DNA from 2 places in the Parapedobacter sp. GCM10030251 genome. Region 1 is predicted to be linked to the other one. Evidence: riboswitches for the same ligand, from Rfam matches in the RefSeq annotation. Region 1 holds a riboswitch; the other holds the start of a gene.
The links. Region 1 has a riboswitch for S-adenosylmethionine ahead of ACFQRK_RS02680 (O-acetylhomoserine aminocarboxypropyltransferase/cysteine synthase family protein). Riboswitches for the same ligand answer to the same signal wherever they lie in the genome.
Positions count from the first base shown of each region.

Region 1 (7,755 bases):
CCTTACAAACGGCGTAGGCCGAAGCGAGCAAATTACCTTTAGATACACTCATTTTCCTGAAGGTGCGCGTTCTTCAAGGCGAGGCGGAAAACCCACGATTATCGACAGAAACAAACCCCTGGTTTTGGCCGCATTTAGTCATATCACCAAGGAAAACGGCTGGTATATATCCAACGGACGCAATAATCGCGACCCCAAGAAAATTGTCATGGGACCTTTCCGCTTTGGTGCCATCCAAAAAGCTGCAGAAAGCGAGCAGTACGTATATACCAAAGAAAATTACGTAAGCGCTCCCGACCTATACGCGTCGGCGGATTTTATAAGCGAAACCAAATTGAGCACCCTTAACCCTCAGCAGGCAAATTACAACTGGGGAACGGCCGAACTGATGAAATGGACGACGCCGCGGGGATACGCGGCCGAGGGTATCCTATACAAACCAGAAGATTTTGACCCCGGAAAAAAATATCCCGTCATTGCCTACTTCTACGAAAGGTTGTCAGACGGCCTACACACCTACATTCCGCCGACGCCAACGCCGTCGCGCCTTAACATCAGCTTCTTTGTAAGCAATGGATACCTCGTTTTCGCTCCGGATATCCGCTATGAAATCGGTCATCCCGGGCGATCAGCTGAAGAATACGTCAATTCGGGCATGGAAGAACTAAAAAAACAACCGTGGGTAGATGGCGGGAAACTGGGTCTCCAAGGGCAAAGCTGGGGCGGCTACCAAGTGGCTCACCTGATAACCCGCACCGACATGTATGCAGCAGCTTGGGCCGGCGCGCCGGTTGTCAACATGACGTCAGCATATGGGGGCATTCGATGGTCAAGTGGCATGAACCGTCAGTTCCAGTATGAGCGTACCCAAAGCCGCATAGGCGCCACACTGTGGGAGAACCCGGTTTTATATATCGAAAACTCACCTTTATTCCACCTGCCCAACGTAACCACGCCGGTGGCCATCATGAGTAACGATGCCGACGGTGCCGTTCCCTGGTATCAAGGTATCGAAATGTTTACCGCATTGCGCCGGTTACAGAAACCCGTTTGGCTACTCAACTACAATGGCGAGGCACACAATTTGGTACAACGGCAAAACCGTAAAGACATTCAACGCCGTGAATTGGAGTTTTTTGATCATTTTCTCAAGGGTAAACCCGCAGCTCCTTGGATAGAAAAGGGTGTACCTGCAACCCTAAAGGGTATTGATTGGGGCTTTGAAAACTAATTTCAACACAACATTGTCGCGCACCGACCATAAAAATATGCATGTTTTATTAGAAATAACGCAACAATAACCAACAAAACGGCGGAATTTTTCATAAAACACAAAAAATATTTTCATTTTTATCAAAAAAATAATGAAATGTCATTTTTTTTTTCGAATATTGGATCGGAATTTAAAAAAACAACAAAGCGCATCAAATAAATAAACAAGAATTAAATGTCAGAGTTAAGATTCAAGGCAGTCGAGACTGCCATATCCCGATTAAACAACAACAAAACATCTGAAACGATCAAGCCTTCTTCTTACTATTGCAAAAATGTGTTCACGACTGCTAAGATGAAGGAATACCTTCCGAAAAATGCCTATGCAGAATTGGTGGAAACGATCGATGAAGGAAAGGCAATCAGTCTGGACCTCGCTGAACACATTTCCCAAGCGATGAAAAGCTGGGCGATCACAAACGGTGTAACTCACTACACGCATTGGTTTCAACCACTCACCGGTGCTACGGCGGAAAAACACGATGCGTTTTTTGAGCCTTTGCCTGACGGGTCAGCGATTGATAAATTTACGGCCAGCGCATTGGTTCAACAGGAACCGGATGCTTCTAGCTTTCCCAGTGGCGGTATCCGTAACACGTTTGAAGCAAGGGGATATACCGGCTGGGACCCCTCCTCACCCGCGTTCATATACGAAACCGGAGGCAGCAAGACCCTTTGCATCCCTACTATTTTCGTTTCCTATACCGGCGAGGCGCTCGACTACAAGGCTCCCCTGCTGAAAGCGCTTAATGCCTTGGACAAGGCAGCCGTAGACGTGGCCAACTTCTTCGACAAATCGGTTACCAAAGTTTTCGCTTCGTTGGGTATCGAACAGGAGTATTTTCTCGTCGATTTAGCGTTGTTTAATGCCAGACCTGATTTACAGCTGACCGGTCGCACCCTGTTTGGACACATGTCTGCCAAAGGACAACAGCTGGAAGACCATTATTTCGGAGCGATTCCGGAGCGTGTGCTGGCATTCATGGTTGATCTGGAACAAGAGGCACTTAAATTGGGGATTCCGCTGAAAACCCGCCACAACGAGGTAGCTCCCTCGCAATTTGAATGCGCCCCGATGTTCGAGGAAATTAACCTGGCTATCGACCACAATCAGTTGCTCCTCAACTTGATGGAACAGGTAGCGCTCCGCCATAAATTCAAGGTACTGATTCACGAGAAGCCTTACGCCGACATAAATGGTTCGGGTAAACATAACAACTGGTCGATGATTACCAATACGGGCATCAACCTACTTTCTCCGGGAAAAACCCCGAAGAACAACCTGATGTTCCTTACCTTCTTCGTCAATGTCATCAAAGCGGTGCACGATCATGCGGACTTGCTGCGTGCTTCCATTGCCAGCGCGGCAAATGACCATCGCCTGGGTGCCAATGAAGCGCCGCCGGCCATTATCTCCATTTTCCTGGGAAGCCAGCTTAATGCCGTACTTGATGAAGTTGAAACAGCTAGGGTGGCTAAAAAAGTGAAAAACGAAGCCATGTTGTGGCACGGTATCCCCAAAATACCGGAATTGCAACTGGACAATACCGACCGCAATAGGACCTCTCCTTTCGCGTTTACCGGCAACAAATTTGAATTCCGGGCCGTGGGTTCGTCCGCCAATAGCGCCAGCCCGATGACGGTACTCACCGCGATCGTAGCTGATCAACTGATCGAGTTCAAGTCGGAAGTTGACAAACAGATCAAAAAAGGCACGAAAAAAGACCTGGCATTGCTGAATGTCGTGCGCAAATACATCAAAGAATCCAAGGCCATCCGCTTTGAAGGAAACGGATATAGCAAAGAGTGGGAAGAAGAAGCACACAAACGCGGCCTTTCCAACATCAAGACCACGCCTAAAGCGCTCGATGTATACGTCAGCGAAAAATCACTGGATTTGTTTGAACGGTTGTCCATATTGAGCAGGCGTGAAAGTGAAGCGCGGCACGAAATCCTTTTGGAAAGCTATTACAAGAAAATCCAGATCGAAGCCCGCGTTATTGGAGAAATCGTGAACAGTCTGATTGCTCCCGCAGCTTTCCACTATCAAAATGATTTGATCACGAATGTCAAAGGGCTAAAGGATCTGGGCCTCAAATCCGAAGCTTACAGTTCACAATCCAACCTTATTGAGCGGATTTCCAATCACATCAACACCATCCTGATTGATGCTGAGGCCATGCGCCAGGAACGCAAAAAGGCCAATGTATTGGAAGATGTCCGCGAAAAAGCGATCGCTTACGACGAAAATGTGAAGCCATACTTCGATAAGATCCGCTATCACATCAATAAGTTGGAACAGATTGTGGATGACGGACAATGGCCGTTGCCGAAATTGCGTGAGCTTTTATTTGTACGATAACTAACACCCTCTAAACTTAAATTTCGCGGCCTCCCATCGGAGGCCGCTTTTTTTCTTTTCTACCTGCCTCCATATCCCCCAATTCCAATTCCAGCGCCTTGTTACTTACCTGGATTTCGATCAAGGAGATGACCAAAGACGCAGCAAAGAACAACAAACTTAAGGCAAACGTGAGCTCCGTAAAAAATTGATCTCCCATGTAGATACAATACATACAGACAATGCAGGTAATGAAGCTTAATACGCCCATGGCTTGCATTTGCCTGATCAGTTTGAGCCGAAAGCGCAGATTCTTGATCTGTCCGTGTAAAACCCCGCTCTTATTGTGTTCAAGGTATTTCGCGTGTAAGCTGCGGACCAACGCCGCCAACGCAAGAAACCGATTGGTATAGGCCAACATAATCAAACTGATTGCCGGAAATAATAATGCTGCGGTATTGAATGTGATGCTCATCTTCACAAAAAAATTAAAAAAACTTTGCACAACCAAATCACACCGCCTATATTTGCAGCCGTTGTGTGTTTAGGCACACACAAATCAATTCCTCTTAAGGTCTTGGTTTATAAAGAAGTGGCGAGAGACTGGCTCAGTGACCCACTGGCAACCATCTGTAACGGCGGAAAAGGTGCCAATTCCTGTCCCAATCAATGTCGGTTGGGAGCATATAAATTATAAGACGATGAATACGTATTTGACAAGCAATTTTCATTTCTCATTTTCCCGGGCCAACCGAATGTGCCGTATAACAATGGGCATGCGCGATTGTTGCTAAACCGCTCGCTTGCTACCTGTAAGTAATTTGCCACGCGATGGCGGTTATGTACGCGAGCATCCCGTAATCTAACACTTAACAGAATAATCTATCTCAATCATTTTATAAAATAAATAAATCATGGCTAACGAAAATCTAAAATTTGAGACCCTGCAAGTACACGCCGGGCAAGTAGCTGACCCAACAACCGGCGCTCGCGCAGTTCCCATTTATCAAACCACTTCCTTTGTATTTAACAATGCGGAACACGGCGCCAATCTATTCGCCCTGAAGGAATTCGGAAATATTTATACCCGCATCATGAACCCTACCACCGACGTTTTTGAAAAACGTGTGGCTGCACTTGAAGGCGGTGTTGCCGGACTAGCCGTAGCATCGGGACAATCCGCCCAATTCATTGCGCTGACCAACATCATTGAAAGCGGCGAAAATTTCGTGACCAGTTCCAATCTCTATGGCGGAACGTACAACCAGTTCAAAGTTTCGTTTAAACGTCTCGGTATTGAGGCCCGGTTTACACAAAACGACGAACCCGAGAGTTTTGAAGCACTGATTGACGAAAAGACCAAAGCAATCTACGTCGAGACCATTGGCAACCCTAGCTATACCATCCCTGATTTCGATCGAATTGCAGCAGTGGCCAAGAAACACGACCTACCGTTGATCGTCGACAATACGTTCGGCGCTGCGGGTTATCTCTTCAAACCCATCGAACACGGTGCCAACGTGGTCGTACAAGCCGCCACAAAATGGATTGGTGGACACGGAAACAGCATTGCAGGCGTCATCGTCGATGGCGGCAACTATAATTGGGGTAATGGCAAATTCAAACAATTCAGTGAACCGTCCGAAGGTTATCACGGATTGGTTTTCAGCGACGTATTTGGCGTAGACAGCCCCTTAGGGAATATCCAATTCATCATACGTGCCCGCGTAGAAGGACTCCGGGATTTCGGACCGGCCTTATCACCTTTTAATGCCTTTTTATTGTTACAGGGCTTGGAAACGCTATCACTGCGTGTGCAGCGGCATGTAGACAACGCTTTGGAAATCGCCAAATGGCTCGAAAACCATCCGCAGGTCGAGCGTGTGAGCTATCCGGGACTAAAAAACCATCCGAATCATTCGCGCGCCCAAAAATACCTCAAAAATGGATTCGGCAGCGTACTGTCATTCAAAATAAAAGGCGAAGCCGAGAAAGCCAACACGTTTATCGATAACTTGGAACTGGTAAGCCATCTAGCGAATGTGGGCGATACCAAAACCTTGATTATCCACCCATCGGCAACCACGCATCAACAGCTCAGTGAAGCGGAGCAACGAAGTGCGGGCGTTTTCCCGGGAGAGCTGCGATTAGCCGTGGGTATCGAACACGTCGACGACATCAAAGCCGATTTGCAACAGGCGTTCGATAAAATCAAGTAAATTATGAGTATTCAAACATTCAGTTGTCCAACCTTCAGGTTCGAAAACGGAAAGCGGATCAGTAATCTTGAAATCGCTTACCATACCTATGGTACACTGAATGAACGGAAAGATAATGTAGTATGGGTATGCCATGCGCTAACGGCCAATTCGGATGTTTTCGAGTGGTGGCCAGGGTTGTTCGGCTCAACCGATTTCTTTAATCCCGGCGATTATTTCATTATTTGTGCAAATATCATCGGATCTCCGTATGGAAGCACGAATCCCCTGAGTATCGATCCGGCCACTGGACACCCCTATTACTTATCTTTCCCTCAATTCTCCATCAGAGACTTAGCGGATGCGCACCGGTTGCTTGCGGACTACCTGGGCATAAAAAAGATTGCATTGGCAATCGGTGGCTCGTTGGGCGGTCAACAAGCTTTGGAATGGGCGATCCTGGATCCCGACCGGATTGACCGACTGGTGCTCCTGGCAACAAACGCTGTCCATTCGCCGTGGGGCATCGCGTTTAATGAAAGCCAACGCCTTGCCATCAGTGCCGATCGGACTTTTTATGCCAACCATCCCAACGGAGGCGCCAAAGGATTAAAAGCAGCTCGTAGCATCGCGCTGCTTTCATATCGGGGTTATCCTACCTACGCGGCCACCCAATCGGAACCTTCGAACGAAAAAAATGACGGTTTCAGGGCTTCGACCTATCAGAATTACCAGGGAGAGAAATTGGTTAAACGCTTCAACGCGTACAGCTACTGGTTTCTGAGCAAAGCAATGGACAGCCATAACATCGGGCGTGGTCGCGCGGATATACCCAACGTGCTGCGCCAAATCAAGGCACAAACGTTGGTTATTGGTATCAGTAGCGACCTATTATTCCCAACCGGGGAACAGAAATTCCTGGCTGCGCATATTCCCGGGGCCGCCTATGCCGAAATTGACTCATTTTACGGACATGATGGCTTTCTGATTGAGACAAAACAGATTGCGTCAGCAATCGCGGACTTCTTTCACCATAACGAAGTATTTCGACAAAGAACGTATTATCAAAACGTTAGTTAACTTAATTACCATTATATCGACATAACAGCAAACATGAACAACAAACTTACCCTAGGGCTTTTCGGTTTCGGTGTGGTCGGACAAGGACTGCACGACATCATTAAGACCAAAAACCTCAACCTTGCCATCAAACGATTCGTTATCAAGCATCCTGAAAAAAAACGGACACTACCGGCAGAAATGTTTACGACCGACGCCAGACTGGTGTTAGATGACCCCGAAATCAATACCGTGGTCGAATTGATAGACGATGCCGAAGCCGCCTTCGAAATCGTGTCCACCGCACTGCGGTCGGGAAAAAATGTCGTTTCCGCGAATAAAAAAATGATTGCTACCCATCTCGAAGAACTGGTAGATATCCAACACGAATACGGCACAAGTCTGCTTTACGAGGGAGCAGTATGCGGCAGCATTCCCATTATCCGAAACCTGGAAGAATACTATGACAACGAACTTCTGCATTCCGTAATGGGTATCTTCAATGGTTCGTCAAATTACATCCTTTCCAAAATATTTAATGAAAACTTGGCGTATTCAACCGCATTGAAACAAGCACAGGACCTCGGCTTTGCTGAAACCGATCCCACGCTGGACGTTGGCGGATTCGATGCGAAATTTAAATTGGCCATCGTAGCTTCCCATGCATATGGTCTATACATATCCCCGGATGCCATTTTAAACATCGGGATTGATAAACTTGGTGCTTCCGATATCCAATTTGCACGGGAAAAAAAATTCAAGATCAAGTTAGTCCCCACCGCGCGGGAGATCAACGATAAAGCGGTCATTCTATACGTATTGCCGAAACTCGTTTCGTCCGACAACATCCTTTATGGTGTAGAAAACGAATATAACGGTGTACTG
Region 1 is NZ_JBHTDN010000001.1:635,691-643,445, reverse strand. It holds gene ACFQRK_RS02695 (prolyl oligopeptidase family serine peptidase) at 1-1,231, shown strand, start outside; gene ACFQRK_RS02690 (glutamine synthetase III) at 1,448-3,634, shown strand; gene ACFQRK_RS02685 (DUF2721 domain-containing protein) at 3,651-4,088, opposite strand; SAM riboswitch class I at 4,193-4,306, shown strand; gene ACFQRK_RS02680 (O-acetylhomoserine aminocarboxypropyltransferase/cysteine synthase family protein) at 4,528-5,832, shown strand; gene metX (homoserine O-acetyltransferase) at 5,836-6,891, shown strand; gene ACFQRK_RS02670 (homoserine dehydrogenase) at 6,925-7,755, shown strand, end outside.

Region 2 (7,755 bases), on a different contig from region 1:
AAAAGCGCCTGTTTGACGATCCGGCACTAGAAGAGCGGAAAATACATAAATATCGTACGCCAAATTTAGGCGGTATTGCGGTGCTTACCTCCTTCGCATTTACGGCCTGTTTGTGTATATCAGGAAACCTATTACCGTATGCCAATTATGTTTTTGCCTCTGGACTACTGATCTTTCTGGTAGGACTAAAGGATGATCTCGCGGCTTTAAATCCCTATAAAAAATTTCTCGCGCAAACCATCACTGCCTTAATTGTGGTTTATTTCGCCGATATCCGCCTCACCAGCCTTTATGGAGTATTCGGTATCCAGCAAATCCACCCCGTGATCGGCTATCCACTTTCCAGCCTTCTTATTGTGTTCATCATCAATTCCTTTAATTTGATTGACGGCATCAATGGCTTACTAGGCAGCGTGAGTCTGATCGTAAGTCTGACCTTTGGGTATCTCTTTTTCCAAATGCAGGAATATGGATTGGCCCTATTGGCCGTAAGTATGGCCGGCTCTGTTTTGGGATTTCTTCGTTACAACGCTGGCAAAGCACGCATCTTCATGGGTGACGCGGGAGCCTATACCATTGGGTTCATTATCTCGATACTCGCTATTCAATTTATTGAACTAAATAAACCCCAACAGCTAGCGCCTTTCACTGGCTCCATTATCCAATCTGTTCCTGCCGTTACCATTGCCATCCTCATCGTCCCCATATTTGATACCTTACGAGTTATCGTTATCCGGTTGGTCCGTGGTAAGTCGCCGTTCATGGCCGACCGAAACCACCTTCACCATCGACTGCTTGATACAGGGATGAGTCACACCCAAGCCACGATGGTACTTTCCGGTTTCAACGTGCTCATGATTGGCACCGCTCTCACCTTTCAACATATCGGCACAATCGAGCTGTTATTGCTGATCGCCTTAGCAGCTTTACTCATGAATACGATGCTATGGCTGTATGACGTACGTCAGGCAATCGGCCAGGCCCAGCCGTTGATTGTGGAGGAGGACAACGAAAAAATCTACCAGCTTCGCGACCATGCCCGTGAAGTAGCCGAAGAGGCCTTGCAGCAATACGAGGAGAAGCAGCACCAGAACTGATATTTTCTTTGTACCTTTAAGGCAGAAATCTATTCTGCCTATGCTCATCAAAACCTACGGAAGTGCCCTGAACGGCATTGAGGCCACTACCATTACCATTGAAGTAAACATTTCTGGCGGAACAAAATATTACATCGTCGGCCTCCCGGATAACGCAGTGAAAGAAAGCTTGCGACGTATCGAAAGTGCGCTATCTACCTCGGGATTTCGCATGCCGCGCCAAAAAATTGTTGTCAATCTCGCACCTGCGGACATTCGTAAAGAAGGCTCCTCCTATGACTTGGCGATAGCCATCGGCATTTTGGCATCATCCAAGCAAATTGCCCATGTCCCGCTGTTAACCGATTTTTTGATGCTCGGTGAACTTTCATTGGATGGAAGTATACAACCCGTTAAAGGTGCGCTCCCCATCGCCGTCCAAGCAGCCCGTGATGGCTTCCGTGGTATTTTGCTCCCTCAAGCAAATGCACCCGAAGCGGCGGTAGTATCGAAACTAGCAGTTTATGGCATCCGGCACCTAAAGGAGGTGGTTGAATGGGTAAATGGCACGTCCTTTCCAACGCAAACGTACGTAAATACCCAAGAGGAATTTCAAAAAAACATCAACAGCTATGACGCTGACTTCGGTGACGTCTTCGGACAGGAACACATTAAGAGGGCATTGGAAATTGCAGCAGCTGGCGGGCATAATGTCATTTTGATCGGCCCGCCCGGTTCGGGCAAAACCATGCTGGCCAAACGGTTACCCACGATCCTTCCTCCGCTTACCATCGAGGAGTCTTTAGAAACTACAAAAATACACTCCGTGGCCGGAAAATTGGGGGCGGTGTCTTCCCTGATGACGGTACGGCCCTTTCGTGCACCACATCATACCATTAGCGATGTCGCGCTTGTAGGCGGTGGAGCTAACCCGCAGCCCGGTGAAATCTCGTTGGCGCATAACGGTGTGTTGTTTCTCGATGAACTGCCGGAATTTAAACGTTCTGTGCTGGAAGTACTCCGGCAACCCCTAGAATCCAGGCACATGACCATATCTCGTGCACGCCTTACGGTCGCGTATCCCGCAAGTTTTATTCTGGTGGCTGCAATGAACCCCTGTCCGTGTGGCTTTCATAATCATCCACAAAAGACGTGTATTTGCAACCCGGGAGCAGTCCAAAAGTATCTAAGCAAGATATCAGGGCCTTTGCTCGACCGTATCGACCTGCATGTGGAGGTCACCCCGGTTGGTTTCGACGATTTGGCCGCTTCAGCTTCAAGCGAAAAAAGCACCCATATACGCAACCGGGTCATTGCTGCCCGAGATATACAGGAGAAGCGATTTTCGTCGTACACACATATTCATTGCAATGCACAAATGACGCCTCGACACCTACGGCAACTGTGCCGAATCAATGAATCCGGGCGTACTTTACTCAAAATGGCTATGGAACGGCTTGGTTTATCGGCTCGGGCTTACGACCGCATCTTACGGGTGTCCCGCACCATTGCGGATATGGATGGAAGTATCGAAATCCAGACCGCACATATTGCAGAAGCCATTCAGTTCCGCAGTCTCGACCGAGCGCGTTGGTCGGAATGAAAAACCCCCGCTGATCGATTGGTCAGCGGGGGTTGACATTAAAGTCTACACTTCTTCGGCGACTCCACGCAGCGTCTTGGCTGCTTCCACCATGGCTTCCAGTGCCGCTTTGGTTTCCGGCCAAGCCCGTGTTTTCAGTCCACAATCGGGGTTGACCCACAACTGTTCAGCGGGGATAACTGCTTTAGCCTTCTCCAGCAAGGTTACGATCTCATCTTTGCTGGGTACGCGAGGAGAATGGATATCGTATACTCCCGGACCAATGTCATTTGGATAATTAAAATCCGCAAAAGCGTCCAGCAGTTCCATTTGCGACCGTGACGTCTCGATTGTAATCACATCCGCATCCATCGCTGCGATGTGCTCAATGATGTCGTTGAATTCCGAGTAACACATGTGCGTATGAATCTGCGTGTCGTCTTCTACATTTGATGAAGACACGCGGAATGCACGCACCGCCCAATCCAGATATGCCTTATGATCAGCTTTGCGTAAGGGAAGTCCCTCGCGGATCGCCGGCTCATCGATTTGGATGATCTTAATGCCTGATTTTTCCAATGCCTGTACCTCATCCAGGATTGCCAACGCAATCTGATACGTAGTTTCTGACCGGGGCTGGTCGTTACGCACAAAGGACCATTGCAAAATGGTCACCGGTCCGGTTAACATCCCCTTTACGGGGCGATTGGTAAGCGTTTGCGCATAGGAAGACCAGCGCACGGTCATATCGGCAGGCCGGCTTACATCGCCATAAATAATCGGCGGCTTTACGCAGCGTGATCCGTAAGATTGCACCCACCCGTTTTTGGTAAAGGCATACCCCGAGAGCTGCTCGCCGAAATATTCGACCATATCGTTACGCTCAAACTCGCCATGCACCAATACATCGATATCTAGTTCTTCCTGTAACCGGATCGTCCGTTCCGTTTCCTCTGCAATAAACTTGTCGTATTCTTCTTGGGTAATGGCTCCCTTTTTCAAATCGGCGCGCCATTTGCGCACATCCCTGGTTTGCGGAAAAGAACCGATCGTGGTTGTCGCAAACGCGGGGAGATTGAACTTTTCCTGTTGTTTTGCTTTGCGAATAGCAAATGCACTGGTCCGTTGTGCGTCCGCATCCGTAATGCTTTTCACTCGTGCTTTCACTTCTTCCCGGTGAATAAGCGAAGAAGTACGGCGGCTTTGTTGTGCCGCCTTGTTAGCCTCGAAATGGGCTGCGGTAGCCTCATCCACAGTGCCTGATGCCAATATCGCCAAATCTTTTACCTCAGCGAGTTTTTGCTTTGCAAATGCTAACCAGTTTTTTACTTCAGCGGGCAACGATTGCTCGTTGTCTTCTAAGTCCAAATCGAAAGGAACATGAAGTAATGAGCTCGACGGTGACACCCATACGTGGTCTTCACCCAGGGCATCCACAGCTTGTTTGATTTTTTGAAGCGAGGCCTCGTAATCATTTTTCCAGATGTTGCGTCCATCTACCACTCCCACCGAGAGAATAAGCCCGTCCGGTAAAAGAGGCAGCAGATCGTTTAACTGGTTTTCTCCACGAACCAGATCTACATGCAGCGCCTGTACCGGTAAGTCGAGTGCGGTTTGCGCGTTCTCGCGCAACGATTCAAAATAGGTGGCAACGATGATTTTGATACCTTTGGCAGCAGCAGACAGACGGCTATATACCGTTTGATAAAGTGCACGGACTTTGTCATTGATATCCAACGCCAGGAAGGGTTCGTCAAATTGTACCCATTCGGCCCCTGCCTTGCTTAACTTCGCTATTATTTCCTCGTATACGGGTAGCAGACGATCAATCAAATCAAGTCGATCAAAGTCCGCCTCTTTCTCCTTGCCCAGCAGCAGATACGTCAGCGGGCCCAATAAAACCGGCTTGGTTTGGATACCTAGTTCTTTTGCTTCATTGAATTCATTGATCACTTTTTCCGAAGTAAGGCGGAATTGTTGATCTTTCACAAATTCGGGAACGATATAATGGTAGTTAGTATCAAACCACTTAGTCATTTCCATAGCGGTTACGTCAAGGCCCCCCTGTTGAAATCCACGGGCCATCGCAAAGTACAGATCCAAATTGTACGAGGACGGCCCCTCCAGTGCAAATCCTTGATACCGTGCAGGAATAGCACCTACGGTAAGCGTAAGATCCAATACCTGATCATAAAAGGAAAAATCATTGGACGGAATCAGGTCTATGCCCGCTTCCTGTTGGGTTTTCCAATTGCCTTCACGAATAGTCCGCGCAGCTTGCAGCAATTCCTGCTGATCGATTTTCTTCGCCCAATAGGCTTCATTAGCCTTTTTAAGCTCCCGTAGGGCTCCGATACGTGGGTAACCCAGATTGTTAGTTTTCAACATAACCTCTATAATAGTAATTTAATATACAATCAACGGCAGTCTGCTTGCTTTTCAGCGGACAAACCTTTTTTACGATTGCTTTTGGGGACAGGTCACAGGGGCGAGTTGTGTCTGCTTATCTTTCCACGATCATCATCGAGGTAGAATTTAGCACCTTGTCCACAGACAGGTTGCTAAGGCTTCACAGGGTCCATTCCCTCTGCCTTTCTCCATAAGCGGGCGCTAATATCGGAATAAAGATTGATTTATGCAAAAATAATTCTCTGCCTCCCTGTCCGATCAACTGACCAATAACTTATACCCTTTCCCATGGACATTAACAATTTCTACCTTTGGGTCGTCGCGCAGATACTTGCGAAGCTTGCTCAGGAAAACATCCATACTCCGGCCGTTGAAATAATTGTCGTCATGCCAGATTTTAAGCAGTGCCTCTTCGCGGGTGAGTACGTCATTTTTCTTGATGCACAGCAGCCTGAGCAACTCAGCTTCCTTGGTAGACAGTTTTTGCTTCTGTTCGTTATAACTGATCTGCTGAGCCACATAGTCAAAATGATATTTACCTATCTGAAACCTATCAGGCAGCTCCTCTTCAGTCTGCCTCTCACGTGAGGCACGTTTAAGAAGTGCGTGGATACGAAGAAGTAATTCCTCCACGCGGAATGGTTTCGTGATGTAATCGTCACCGCCCAACCCGAACGCTTCGGTTTTATCTTCCATCATTCCTTTTGCAGTAGCAAAGATGATGGGAATATTTGCGTCAATTTTCCGGATGTCTTTGCCCAGCGTGAAACCGTCTTTGCGCGGCATCATCACATCAAGTATGCAAAGATCAAACTTTTCCTTATTGAACTGGCGCAGTGCCTCATCTCCGTCTTTACAAAGTGTGACATCGAATTTGCCTTTCAGTTCCAGGTAGTCTTTTAGGATGTCGCCCAAGTTGGGGTCGTCTTCTGCCAGTAGTATTTTTTGCATGATGGTCTCCCTATCCTTTAAGTGGCAACATGATTTCAAAGGTCGTTCCCTTATCCTTTTCGCTTTTGACCTGTACCTTACCCCCGCAACGCTTGACAATATCGCTTACATAACTCAAGCCTAAACCGAATCCCTTCACGTCGTGTCGGTTCCCTGTCGGAATGCGGTAAAACTGCTCGAAAATCCTGGATAATTGGTCGCGGCTCATGCCGATACCTTTGTCAGCTACCGTTATTTGGATATGCCTATGGACATTTTTGGTCCGGATGGTAATATCGGGGCGCTCCTTGCTGTATTTAATTGCATTGTCTATCAGATTGAAAAGCACATTGGATAGGTGTAATTCATCGCCCACTACAACGGCCTCCGCGGCATCAAGGTGCATATCCACTTGAGCATCGTTCTTAAGCAGTTGCAGCTCCATGCTATCGACCACGGCCTGGGCCAGATCATTCATATCTACATCCTGGTGCTCCAGTTTAAGGTTGTCTTTCTCAAGACGGGCAATGTTAAGAACACGTTCGATATGATTACCCAACCGAACATTTTCGTCATATATGATATTAGCTAAGCGTGCAGCACGAACCTGATCCGATGCGATTTCCGGATCCCGCAAGGATTCACTGGCAATCATGATGGTAGCAACGGGCGTTTTGAACTCGTGGGTCATATTGTTGATGAAATCGGTCTTCATCTCCGAAATCTTCTTTTGGCGGAGGATCGTAAAAATCGTGTATGTAAAACAACTGAGAAGTACCAATAACAGCGCTATCGAAGAAAATAGCATAACCGTCATATTACCCATCAGGATGTTGTTCTTGTTTGGAAAATACACCGCGAGCCGGCCGGACGAACGTTCATTATCCGCGCGGAATAATTCCGTAACATATAGGTTTTTGAGAGAAGGCTTTTCGTGGGAAAAGTTGGCAAACGCATACAGCGTTGTGTTTTTGTCTTTGATTTCTAAATTAAAGGCAGAATGAATATCCCGGCTTGCCAATTCCCTTTCCAGCTCGCTCTTGATGTATGCGACATCAATCCGTTGGCTTAATGGACGCTTATATAACTCCATTTCAGCAGCAAAATCTTCGACAATCTGCGGGTTTTTCCCACTTAATATGGCAATGGTATCCATCAGGGTTGTTGCCTGAAGCAATTGCAATTGGCGTTCCTTACGGGCAATTTCGTCCTTAAGCTTGAGGTCTTGCCGCGGCGGCAGCACCTTTATGGCATAATTCAATAACGTCGAGCCGGGGGATATGGGGCCCAGTGGAATAAAATAACGTATGCTATCATCTTTGGCTTTTATTAACGGCACTTGTCGGATCGCATAAAGGCCCACTAGGTTATCATTTCGTTGAAACCCGCCGTCCACCGTAGCATTGGACTCAAAATTCACCCGTAACAATTCCTTATAACGCGAATTGTTGAGATACGTTTCATAGAACTCATTACTTTCAATAGGCAGCACTACCGGATATTGGGTAAATAACATCTCTTCACGCTGCTTGAATGTTGTGTACAAACGTGCCTGCCGCTCGCGAAGCTGTTCAATTTCCGTCTTTATACGAAGCTGTTCTTCTAACTTGCGCTGCTCACGTTCCAGCTTCTCCTTATTTTTCCGCTGGGTCTCGGCCAATTGCATGACTTCTCGCTTTTCAGCCTTTGCAGCAACTGCATTGAGGGCAGCCTTCACCGACTCATCAAATAACTGCGCTTTCAGAATATACGATTGCC
Region 2 is NZ_JBHTDN010000005.1:15,257-23,011, forward strand. It holds gene ACFQRK_RS14945 (glycosyltransferase family 4 protein) at 1-1,097, shown strand, start outside; gene ACFQRK_RS14950 (YifB family Mg chelatase-like AAA ATPase) at 1,138-2,679, shown strand; gene metE (5-methyltetrahydropteroyltriglutamate--homocysteine S-methyltransferase) at 2,725-5,046, opposite strand; SAM riboswitch class I at 5,159-5,264, opposite strand; gene ACFQRK_RS14960 (response regulator transcription factor) at 5,326-6,018, opposite strand; gene ACFQRK_RS14965 (sensor histidine kinase) at 6,029-7,755, opposite strand, start outside.
Region 2: it holds a riboswitch for S-adenosylmethionine, as region 1 does, so the genes downstream of both, metE (5-methyltetrahydropteroyltriglutamate--homocysteine S-methyltransferase) here and ACFQRK_RS02680 (O-acetylhomoserine aminocarboxypropyltransferase/cysteine synthase family protein) in region 1, are expected to answer to the same signal.